DNA from 3 places in the Pontibacillus salicampi genome. Region 2 is predicted to be linked to each of the others. Evidence: riboswitches for the same ligand, from Rfam matches in the RefSeq annotation. Region 2 holds a riboswitch; each other region holds the start of a gene.
What was found. Region 2 has a riboswitch for S-adenosylmethionine ahead of ACFFGV_RS04215 (homocysteine S-methyltransferase family protein). Riboswitches for the same ligand answer to the same signal wherever they lie in the genome.
Positions count from the first base shown of each region.

Region 1: another riboswitch for S-adenosylmethionine. It lies ahead of ACFFGV_RS09720 (methionine ABC transporter ATP-binding protein); the one in region 2 lies ahead of ACFFGV_RS04215 (homocysteine S-methyltransferase family protein).
Region 3: another riboswitch for S-adenosylmethionine. It lies ahead of ACFFGV_RS20765 (DUF2292 domain-containing protein); the one in region 2 lies ahead of ACFFGV_RS04215 (homocysteine S-methyltransferase family protein).

Region 1 covers NZ_JBHLTP010000008.1:27,445-30,726, forward strand. The annotation lists gene ACFFGV_RS09705 (thioredoxin family protein) at 1-292, shown strand, start outside; gene ACFFGV_RS09710 (hypothetical protein) at 431-760, shown strand; gene ACFFGV_RS09715 (TlpA family protein disulfide reductase) at 755-1,171, opposite strand; SAM riboswitch class I at 1,413-1,521, shown strand; gene ACFFGV_RS09720 (methionine ABC transporter ATP-binding protein) at 1,661-2,689, shown strand; gene ACFFGV_RS09725 (methionine ABC transporter permease) at 2,679-3,282, shown strand, end outside.
Region 2 covers NZ_JBHLTP010000003.1:542,185-545,466, reverse strand. The annotation lists gene ACFFGV_RS04220 (ABC transporter ATP-binding protein) at 1-1,419, opposite strand, end outside; SAM riboswitch class I at 1,617-1,722, shown strand; gene ACFFGV_RS04215 (homocysteine S-methyltransferase family protein) at 1,814-2,863, shown strand; gene ACFFGV_RS04210 (Dabb family protein) at 3,175-3,282, opposite strand, start outside.
Region 3 covers NZ_JBHLTP010000024.1:128,377-131,658, forward strand. The annotation lists gene ACFFGV_RS20755 (DUF2515 family protein) at 1-215, opposite strand, end outside; gene ACFFGV_RS20760 (AEC family transporter) at 449-1,360, shown strand; SAM riboswitch class I at 1,780-1,888, shown strand; gene ACFFGV_RS20765 (DUF2292 domain-containing protein) at 2,027-2,143, shown strand; gene ACFFGV_RS20770 (phosphoadenylyl-sulfate reductase) at 2,244-2,972, shown strand; gene cobA (uroporphyrinogen-III C-methyltransferase) at 3,003-3,282, shown strand, end outside.

The DNA of each region.
Region 1 (3,282 bases), on a different contig from region 2:
TCTTCAAATATTAGATGAGCAGTCCTCTACTTATACCATGACGTTTATATACAGTCCGTTTTGTGGGACGTGCCATGTAGCCAGAAGGATGTTGGATACATTAGAAGCAGCTAAGCAGCACACGTTATTTAACGAGTTGAATGCATCGTACCATCCCGCATTTATGGGAGATTTTCAAATAGAAAGTGTCCCTTGCTTGTTAATCACAAAAGGAACAGAACTGCAGGAGAAAGTATATGCGTTTCAATCTGTACCGTACCTGTTAGAGATAGTATCTAGATATAAGTATTGAGAACACCCCCATGCGAAATATTGCATGGGGGTGTTCGACAATATTTATTATTTCTCGGGAAATACTTCGACAGAAATTGTGTCTATTACCTGTTACCATAAGAGAAAATATTGCTCTATGAACACAGGGGGTGTGTTGATGGATAAAGAAGTATTACAGAATTGGGTTGAGCGTATAGAATCACGATCTGACCTTTTTCCTCTAGTTATGGATAAAACATTATCTGTAGCCTTCTTTAGTGGTGAAGAACAGCTGTTTGTTATATTTACAAATGGTTCTTGTATTACATCCACATCTGCACCAAATCAATTAGATATCATGATTGAAGCAAAACCATTCATTCTTAAAGACATATGGCAGGGGACTTGTAGGTTATTGAGTGTCCCTAATCATTTAATTAAAATGAATGGCAGTTATAAAAACTTACTGTGGATAGAATCTCTCTTCCATTTGGCTAGACCATTATAATAATTTATTTCCAATGGCTTGGACAATATCCATCATGTTGGCTTTGTCACCAAACTGTTCTACGAGTTCTCCTTGCTTATTAATGAGGACTGTAGTCGGAACACCTTGACACTGATACACATCATACGTTTTTCTCCCATCATCTAGCAGTGTAAGTTGTGACAAATACTTATTAGCATAAGTGATGCCAGCCTGCTCATCTCGTTCTCGTCCTACTACATTTATTGTTATCATTTCGACGTTGTCATGATCCATGGAATCATACAATTGCTCCTTTTTCGGTAAATCACGAGCACTGTCTGGACACCAGGAGGCCCAAAACGTAAGGATTACATGCTTGCCACGGAAGTCCTCTAAATGGTGAAATCGCCCATCTATAGATTGCAGCTCAAATGTCGGTGCTTTTTTCATGTACACCACCTTCCTTCCATTAAATATACCTATACATGGCATCATAGCACATGTATCTTTGTATGCTAAATAATTCATATTTTCTTATATAGTGCTAATGCATATGTACTATAGTATATAATGTGTACAAATTGCTAAGTGGTTATAAAATTTTTAGGTAAAAGGATTGACCGTTCCAAAGTACCATGCTAGAATGTGAAATAGAAATCGACGGATTAGTACGTTAATTGAATAAAGAAAGCTCTTATTACGAGAGGCGGAGGGACTGGCCCTATGAAGCCCGGCAACCATCAAACCTAGTTTGAAAGGTGCCAAATCCTGCTAAGTTGGATGACTTAGAAAAATAAGAGGACGAATCTACGCTTATATAAGCCTTTCTGTCCTCTTGACAGAAAGGTTTTTTTGTTAGCAAATACCGTTGATGGAATAGATTGAAACAAAAAACCAAGTATAATTATGAGTTTAGTCTATAAAGGAGGAAGGTCAGCCGTGATATCTATTAAGAATCTACAAAAGGTATTTACATCTAGTAGCGGCAGCGTCCAAGCGGTTGATGACGTAAGTCTTGATATTGAGAAAGGCGAAATTTATGGGGTAATAGGATATAGTGGTGCAGGTAAAAGTACCTTTATCCGTTTATTAAATCGTCTAGAGGATCCAACTAGTGGGGAAGTTATCATCGACGGTCAAGATATCGCCAAGTTGAGAAATGGACAGCTTCGAAAGGCAAGACAAGAAATTGGCATGATATATCAACATTTTAATTTATTATGGTCAAGAACGGTAAAAGATAATATTGCTTTTCCACTGGAAATCGCAAAGGTTCCCAAAGCCGAGATAAACAAACGCGTTCAGGAGCTAATTGATCTTGTAGGACTTTCAGGCAGAGAAGACTACTTTCCTTCTCAATTGAGTGGAGGGCAAAAGCAAAGAGTTGGTATAGCTCGTGCCCTTGCCAATAACCCCAAGGTGCTGCTTTGCGATGAAGCTACTTCCGCGTTAGATCCTGAAACAACAGATTCCATTCTGAACTTGCTGACTGATATTAATAAGCAGCTAGGTTTAACCATTATACTCATTACGCATGAAATGCATGTCATTAGCAAAATCTCCAATCGAGTAGCCGTCATGGAGGGTGGGCAAGTAGTGGAAGAAGGAGATGTTCTAGAAGTTTTTCGTCATCCGAAACAGAAGGTGACTAAACGATTTGTCCAACAAGTTATGGGAGATAAGGAACAGGATGACGCTTTAGAAGCAATTGTAGCCGAATATGAGAGTGGTACAGTATTGAGATTACATTTCGTTGGCGAGAAAACTAACCAAGCTGTTATTAGTGAGGTCGCCAAACAATACCCTGTCGCTGTTAATATTCTTCAAGGTAAAATAACGCAGACACAAAAAGGCGCATACGGTACGCTTGTAGTTCACCTTACAGGGGACGATGATGATATACAAAAAGCAATTCAATACATCTCAGAAACATCGGTAGAAGTAGAGGTGAATCCAAATGTGGAGTAAGTTATTTCCTAACGTAGTTGGTCAGGAATTGTGGGATGCGACGAAGGAAACCCTGTATATGACTGGGATTTCAGTGCTAGGAACTTTCATTTTAGGTATATTATTGGGGTTATTATTATATTTGACAACGAAGAACGGAATTTGGGCTAACAAGCCACTTCATTTTATTGTTTCAACCATTGTCAATGTTTTTAGAGCTATCCCGTTTATCATTCTCATTTTGCTGTTATTCCCATTCACTGATTTCTTAATAGGTACCATTAGAGGTCCAAATGCTGCTTTACCGGCGTTAATTATTGGAGCTTCTCCGTTCTATGGAAGGCTTGTAGAAATCGCCTTGCGGGAAGTGGATAAAGGAGTCATCGAGGCAGCGAAAGGGATGGGTGCGAAAACATCAACGATAGTTTTCAAAGTATTACTCCCAGAATCTATGCCAGCTCTTATTTCAGGAATCACGGTGACAGCTATTAATTTAATTAGCTTCTCCGCGATGGCAGGTGTCATCGGTGCTGGTGGACTTGGTGATTTAGCCTATCTAAAAGGCTTCCAGCGCTGGGACTTTGATGTAGTACTTGTAAGTACGTTCCTTATTG
Region 2 (3,282 bases):
CTTAATTCCACGTTCGCCAACCTGAGTATGGTAACCCTCGGGAAGGTCCTCTATAAATTCCTTCGCATATGCCATTTGAGCAGCTTGATTTATCTCTCCTTCGCTGGGTTTATAATCCAAGCCATAACAAATATTCTCCTGAATGGTTCCTGAGATGATAGGACTCTCCTGAGAAACATAGCCAATATGTTTACGCCAGTCCTCGAGGTTAATATGCTGGATATTCATTTCCCCTAACTTGATGACGCCTTTTGATGGCTGATAAAAGCGTTCTATTAATGCAAACAAGGTCGTCTTGCCACTACCACTTGGTCCTACAATTGCTGTTACAGCATTAGGAGGAATAGTGAATGAGATATTATTTAGAACAACACTAGTTTCCTGATACCCAAATGATACACCATCGAAATGGATATCCTGTTTGGCTTCCTTAACCCTTGCCCCTTTATGTAATGCTTCCTCTTGTTCATCCAGAATCCCAATGATACGCTCTGTAGCTCCTGAGGCTTTTTGAAGTTGAGTAAAAAAGGTAGTAAATTGACTTAGTGGGACAATGATTTGAAATAAGTACAGTATAAAAGCTACGAGATCACCTGCAGAAAGCCCACCTGAAGACACTCTGAAACCTCCATAGCCAAGCACAATAACTAGCATTGCCATGAGTACTAGCGTCATTAAAGGACCAATGATGGCTTGAATGGTAGCTTCCTTCAGTCCATATTGAAATAGGTTTTGAATTCCTGTTGTTCCCTGATTGAACTCTCTCCTTTCGGCATTAGAGGCCTTTACTAGACGTATTTCAGAAAGCACTTGGGTCGTTGTGGCTGTAAAGCTTGCTGTCTCATCCTGCAACCCACGGGAGACCTTATACATTTTCCTGCCGAGCGGTAAAATGATTCCAATCGCTAATGGTACGGCTATCAGCATTACCATAGTCATCTTCCAATCAAGAATTAATAGAATAATAACCGACCCAATAATCGAAATAAATCCTGTAAAAAAATTGGTGACATGCTCTGTTATTAAATTTTTGACGATACTAGTGTCATTTACAATCCGACTAATTAGTTCCCCTGTCTTATGTTCATCGTAGAATGGTACAGGGAGCTTAACATGCTTATCCCACAGCTTGGAGCGTAGTCCTGCTACAATTTGCTGCCCAACATAATTTAACAAATAAATGGAAAGTCCACTTGTGAAGGCTTGTATTAAGAACACTGCAAATAACATCGCTACAAATGTCCATTCAAAAGAGGCGATACTGAAATCATTAATAAAATCCCTTGTTAATAACGGTATGAACAGGCTGACGATGGTGGAAATCACACTGAACGAAAACGCTATGCCCATTCTCGCAACAGATGGCTTTGTATTTTTAATTAATTGAAAAAACTGTTTCCCCTTTTGGGGATATGTCATTTCTGTCAAATTGTATCCCTACTTTTTTCTTATGTACTATTGTCATTTTACCACAAGTTCATCCATTTATTTGATATAGCCCATTCCCCTCATCTAGTGCTGTATTGCTACTTTATTATCATAAATTTTCGAAAAAGTTCAAAAAAGGATTGACCTCTCTTACAATCTCTCCTATAATTCAAATTACAACTTAATAGCTCTTATCAAGAGCGGCTGAGGGAATAGGCCCTGCGAAGCCCGGCAACCTTTCAATTCGTTTGAAAAGGTGCTACATCCTACAGACTACGGTCTGAAAGATAAGAGGAGGAAACGTGTACATACACCCTCTTCTTATGGAAGAGGGTTTTTTAGTGTCCTCTTCTATAAAAACTACTTAATGGAAGGATGAATAACAATGAAAAGATCACTAGAACAACGTTTACAAGACGGTCCAGTCATTTGTGGAGAAGGCTATTTATTTGAATTGGAAAGAAGAGGCTACCTGCAAGCAGGCTCCTTTGTACCAGAGGTAGCTATTGAAAATCCAGAAGCATTGAAACAAACGTATCGAGATTATATGAAAGCTGGATCTGACGTGGTTCTTGCTTTCACCTATAATGCCCATCGTGAGAAAATGAGAATTATTGGTAAAGAAGACTTGCTAGAGCCTTTAAATCGAAATGCTATCCGTTTAGCTAAAGAAGTTGCAAAGGAACACCCAACCGAAGAAGCACTTGTAGCTGGGAACGTTTCCAACACTAATATATTCGATCCGGACGATCCCGCATCAAAAGAGAAGGTTCGTACGATGTTCGCAGAAATGATTAAATGGTGTAAAGAAGAAGATGTTGATTTTGTGAATGGGGAAACATTCTACTATTATGAAGAAGCAAAAATTGCCCTAGAAGAAATACAGAAACAGGACTTACCAGCTGTTATCACATTTGGTCTTATGGGAGAAAACATCCTTCGTGATGGGTACACCGTTGAAGAAGGCTGCCGATTACTGGAGGAACAAGGCGCACTCGTTGTAGGAATGAACTGCTTCCGTGGTCCAGCTACCATGCAGCCATATGTAGAAAAGATACGAGAAACATGTGAGGGCTTTGTAGGAGCACTGCCTATTCCATATCGTACGACAGAAGAGCATCCAACATTTTTTAATCTGCCAGATGGAGGTTGTTCTTGTAGCTTGCCAACTGAAACCACCTTCCCTACCTCTCTTGATCCGCTTTACTGCAATCGTTATGAGCTTGCATCCTGGGCAAAAGATGCTCTCAACACAGGTGTGAATTATTTCGGTTTATGCTGTGGAGCTTCACCGAGTATGCTTAGAGAAGTAGCTGAGACAGTTGGGCGTGAAGCGATTAATTCTACGTACTCACCTGATATGGAAAAGCACTTCCTATTCGGCACAGATGATACACTGAAAGGGCATAACCTTACCTATCGGACAAAAGCATAATAAAAAAGATAGGCTATTATAAAATGCTCCCTTTGTAAAGGACATTTTCAACGACATCCTAGACCGTTTTTGGGAGATGATCTCTGTATTGAACAGGGATCATCTCCTTTGTTAATACGGATATAAGGTGTGCCAAGTCACCTAGGAAATGTTAAGAGCTATGATAACCATGTTGATTGATGATTATAGGTAAAGAAGGGGATATGTTTTCATGCGAAAGATTAGCTAAGTAAGCGGAGGATTACTTAAGAAGCGGGGTAGAAAGCGACAAAAAAATTCTCTGATGCTAACCATCAGAGAATATATCCATGTTATATTTCAAAATCCACTGCAAGAATATCTGTAAGACCGATTTCCCTTAAGTAGGCTACAACCTCTTGGTGTTTCTCATGAGGGCTATATGCCTCTAAAGCTTGTTT
Region 3 (3,282 bases), on a different contig from region 2:
TCTATATAATAATCATAATAAGCCTGTGTTCGCGTTACGTTATCGTGATTATGTTTATTTGTCTCAGCTTGTATGGAGGAGAGAATATGCTGTTCATGGGAGGAAAGGTCGTTATGATGATCAGGGAGGAATGAGGAAGTGAGTTGGATGTGCTGGAGATGGTTCAATAGCGACTTTAGCTCCTTCTTTTTCAACTTTATTTTCTGGTTAAGCATAACTCCTTCCCCTTTCTGGTCGCAGTGTATTACTTCAGTATATTAAGAGTCTTTGTAATTCATGAGCGTCTCCTTCTTCCAACCATAACTTGACGTTGCAGTTAGTTTTTCGTAGCATATATCTTGTTGTTAACGTACGGTTTAAACATTTTGTAAAGGTAAAGCACAGTTTAAGTAATGTGTAGCTCTATTTGCTACAATCAGAACATAGTAGTGGAGGAAGGGGGACAAGCATGGAAAGCTTTAATAGTCAATTTCTATACTCGATTCTAATTATTGCACTTGGGTATGTGCTGAAGCGTTCTAATCTTATCCAGGAACGAGATGGTGAAGGATTGTCGAGAATTGTCTTTAACATTACCTTGCCGAGTCTGTTAATTATTACGTTTCATGATATTACCATTGATACTTCGTTGATTTTACTCATTATCATAGCCATCGTTTATGGAGTGGCGCAAGCGGTGCTCGGGCTTATCGTCTTTCGGGATAAATCTCAGCGAACGAAAGGGATGCTTTCCATGATGGTGCCCGGTTTTAATATCGGGCTGTTTGCTTTCCCTCTTGTAGAAGCTATTTGGGGCCAAGAAGGTCTTAAGTACTTCGGCATGTTTGATTTCGGCAATGCCCTCATTGTATTTGGGGTGGTGTATGTACTAGGAAGTTACTTTGCGGATGAGAATGAGCGGAAAGATTTAAGAGATGTCATGAAGAAAGTATCTAAATCTGTTCCGTTGCTTACCTACATCATTGTTTGTACGATGAACTTTACGAACATCCCCGTACCTGGAGCAATATTGGAGGTTGCGGGAACGATTTCAGTAGCAAATATGCCTTTATCATTGTTGTTATTAGGGATATATTTGAATTTCTCCTTTGCGAAAGGCTCCTTTGCTACCATTGCGAAATTATTATCGTTACGCTATATCGTTGGTTTAGCAGTAGGCGTGGCGCTATTCTTCCTATTACCCTTTGAAGATATGTTCAAATATACCTTGCTAATGGCATTGGTGCTTCCTATATCGATGTCGGTACTTCCTTATTCCGTTGAATTCAACTATGATCAACGATTTGTAGGAACAGTGTCTAATATGACCATTGTCATTAGCTTTTTTCTCCTTTGGGGATTAGGGTATATGATTATATAAATTAGAAATGCTCCTTGGCGGGAGCATTTTTTTTTGCTCTTTGCGTGACCGATGTAGATGGTAGGCTGATTCCTTATAACGAGGAGGTAGTGGAAGACTTGGATTCAAGATGGTTTTCAGGAATGGGTCCTATCCGTTTATCAGGGAAGGGATGGCCTGGAAAGCGGAGCTATTTCCGACCACTCAACTCGCCTTTCAGCAACGGACCAACATTATCTCGAATCCAAGTCTCCCACATAAGGGCGCTTTACGGAGCTACAATCACATTCATTTTGGAAGGTTTTTTTATGAAATGTTAGAAAGACGTTTGCGACTGCCATGACAATGTTATGAAGCGGGAATATTAAATACCTATAATCCTGATAAAAAAACTAGGATTGACTTTTTAGACAATTCAGTATAGAATAGCAGAAAATAATATCTTATCCAGAGTGACGGAGGGAACTGGCCCTGTGATGTCCGGCAACCTGCATGCTTCGAGCAAGGTGCTAAATCCAGCAAAATGACCATCATTTTGGGAGATAAGGTTTGGACGCTCAAACGACCATCTGCCTTTCCGAAATGGGGGAGGCAGTTTTTATGTATTCCAGTTTGATGAACTGTAAATTGACAGGTGAATAAAGAGGGGGCGCAATAACGTTGAAGAAAGAACAGGATTTCGACCACATTGCGAAAAGAATTGAAGAAATGATTCAGTCCATAGACTATGGATCCGTTACCGTTGTGATCCAGGACGGGAAAGTAGTACAGCTGGAAAAACAGGAAAAAGAACGATTACGATAAAAAATGCTGACTAGAAAAACTAGAGGCGATTTTAATCCTAAAGGAATATAGTGATTAAAGTCGTTTTTTTATTATCGCAAACCACTGAGGAGGTGTAGGAATGAGTACACTGCTACATGCTAATTGGCAAGATCAAACGTTACCGACATTTGATATTATGACGCGCGAAAAAGGTGCGATGGAAGTGCTGGAGTGGGCTTACGAACAATATGGAGAGGATATAGTCTATGCCTGCAGTTTTGGTGTGGAGGGCATTGTTCTTATTGACCTTATATCCCGAGTAAATCCATCGGCAAAGATTATATTCCTGGATACCGGTATTCATTTTGCAGAAACGTATGAACTAATAGAAAAGGTGAAGGAACGGTACCCATCCTTACAAATTAAAAAGCTGCATCCTAAGCTAAATTTGGATGAGCAAGCGGAGCAATATGGCCATGAGCTTTGGAAGACTAATCCGACGTTATGCTGCAATATGAGAAAAATCCAGCCATTGGAGCAGGAGCTTTCCCAATATTCAGCGTGGATTTCCGGCTTGAGAAGAGAACAGTCTCCATCTAGAAGTAACACGGATTTCCTTAATAAAGACGACAAGTTTGAGTCAGTAAAGGTATGCCCGCTCATTCATTGGACGTGGGATGATGTATGGGAGTATGTGCACACTTTTGATTTGCCGTATAATCCGCTGCATGATCAAGGCTACCCGAGCATCGGCTGTCAGGTCTGCACAGCGAAAGTGTTAAATGATGGCGACCTGCGCTCCGGCCGCTGGGCGAATACTGGTAAGACAGAATGCGGCCTTCATAGCAATAATGCAAGCCAGCTATAATAGATAGTCACCGATAAAGGGGGTATATGGATGGGAAAAGTATATCTAGTAGGAGCAGGTCCAGGTGACCCTGACCTCATAACAGTAAAAGGGCTAAAGTGTATTCAGCAGGCAGATGTCATCTTATATGATCGGCTTGTTAATAAGGAGTTATTAGACCACGCGAAGTCTGATGTAGAGTTAATCTATTGCGGGAAGCTGCCTAATTATCATCCCATGAAGCAGGAGACCATAAATCATTTTCTCGTTAAGCATGCACGAAAAGGGAAAGTAGTCACCCGCTTAAAGGGGGGGGACCCGTTTGTGTATG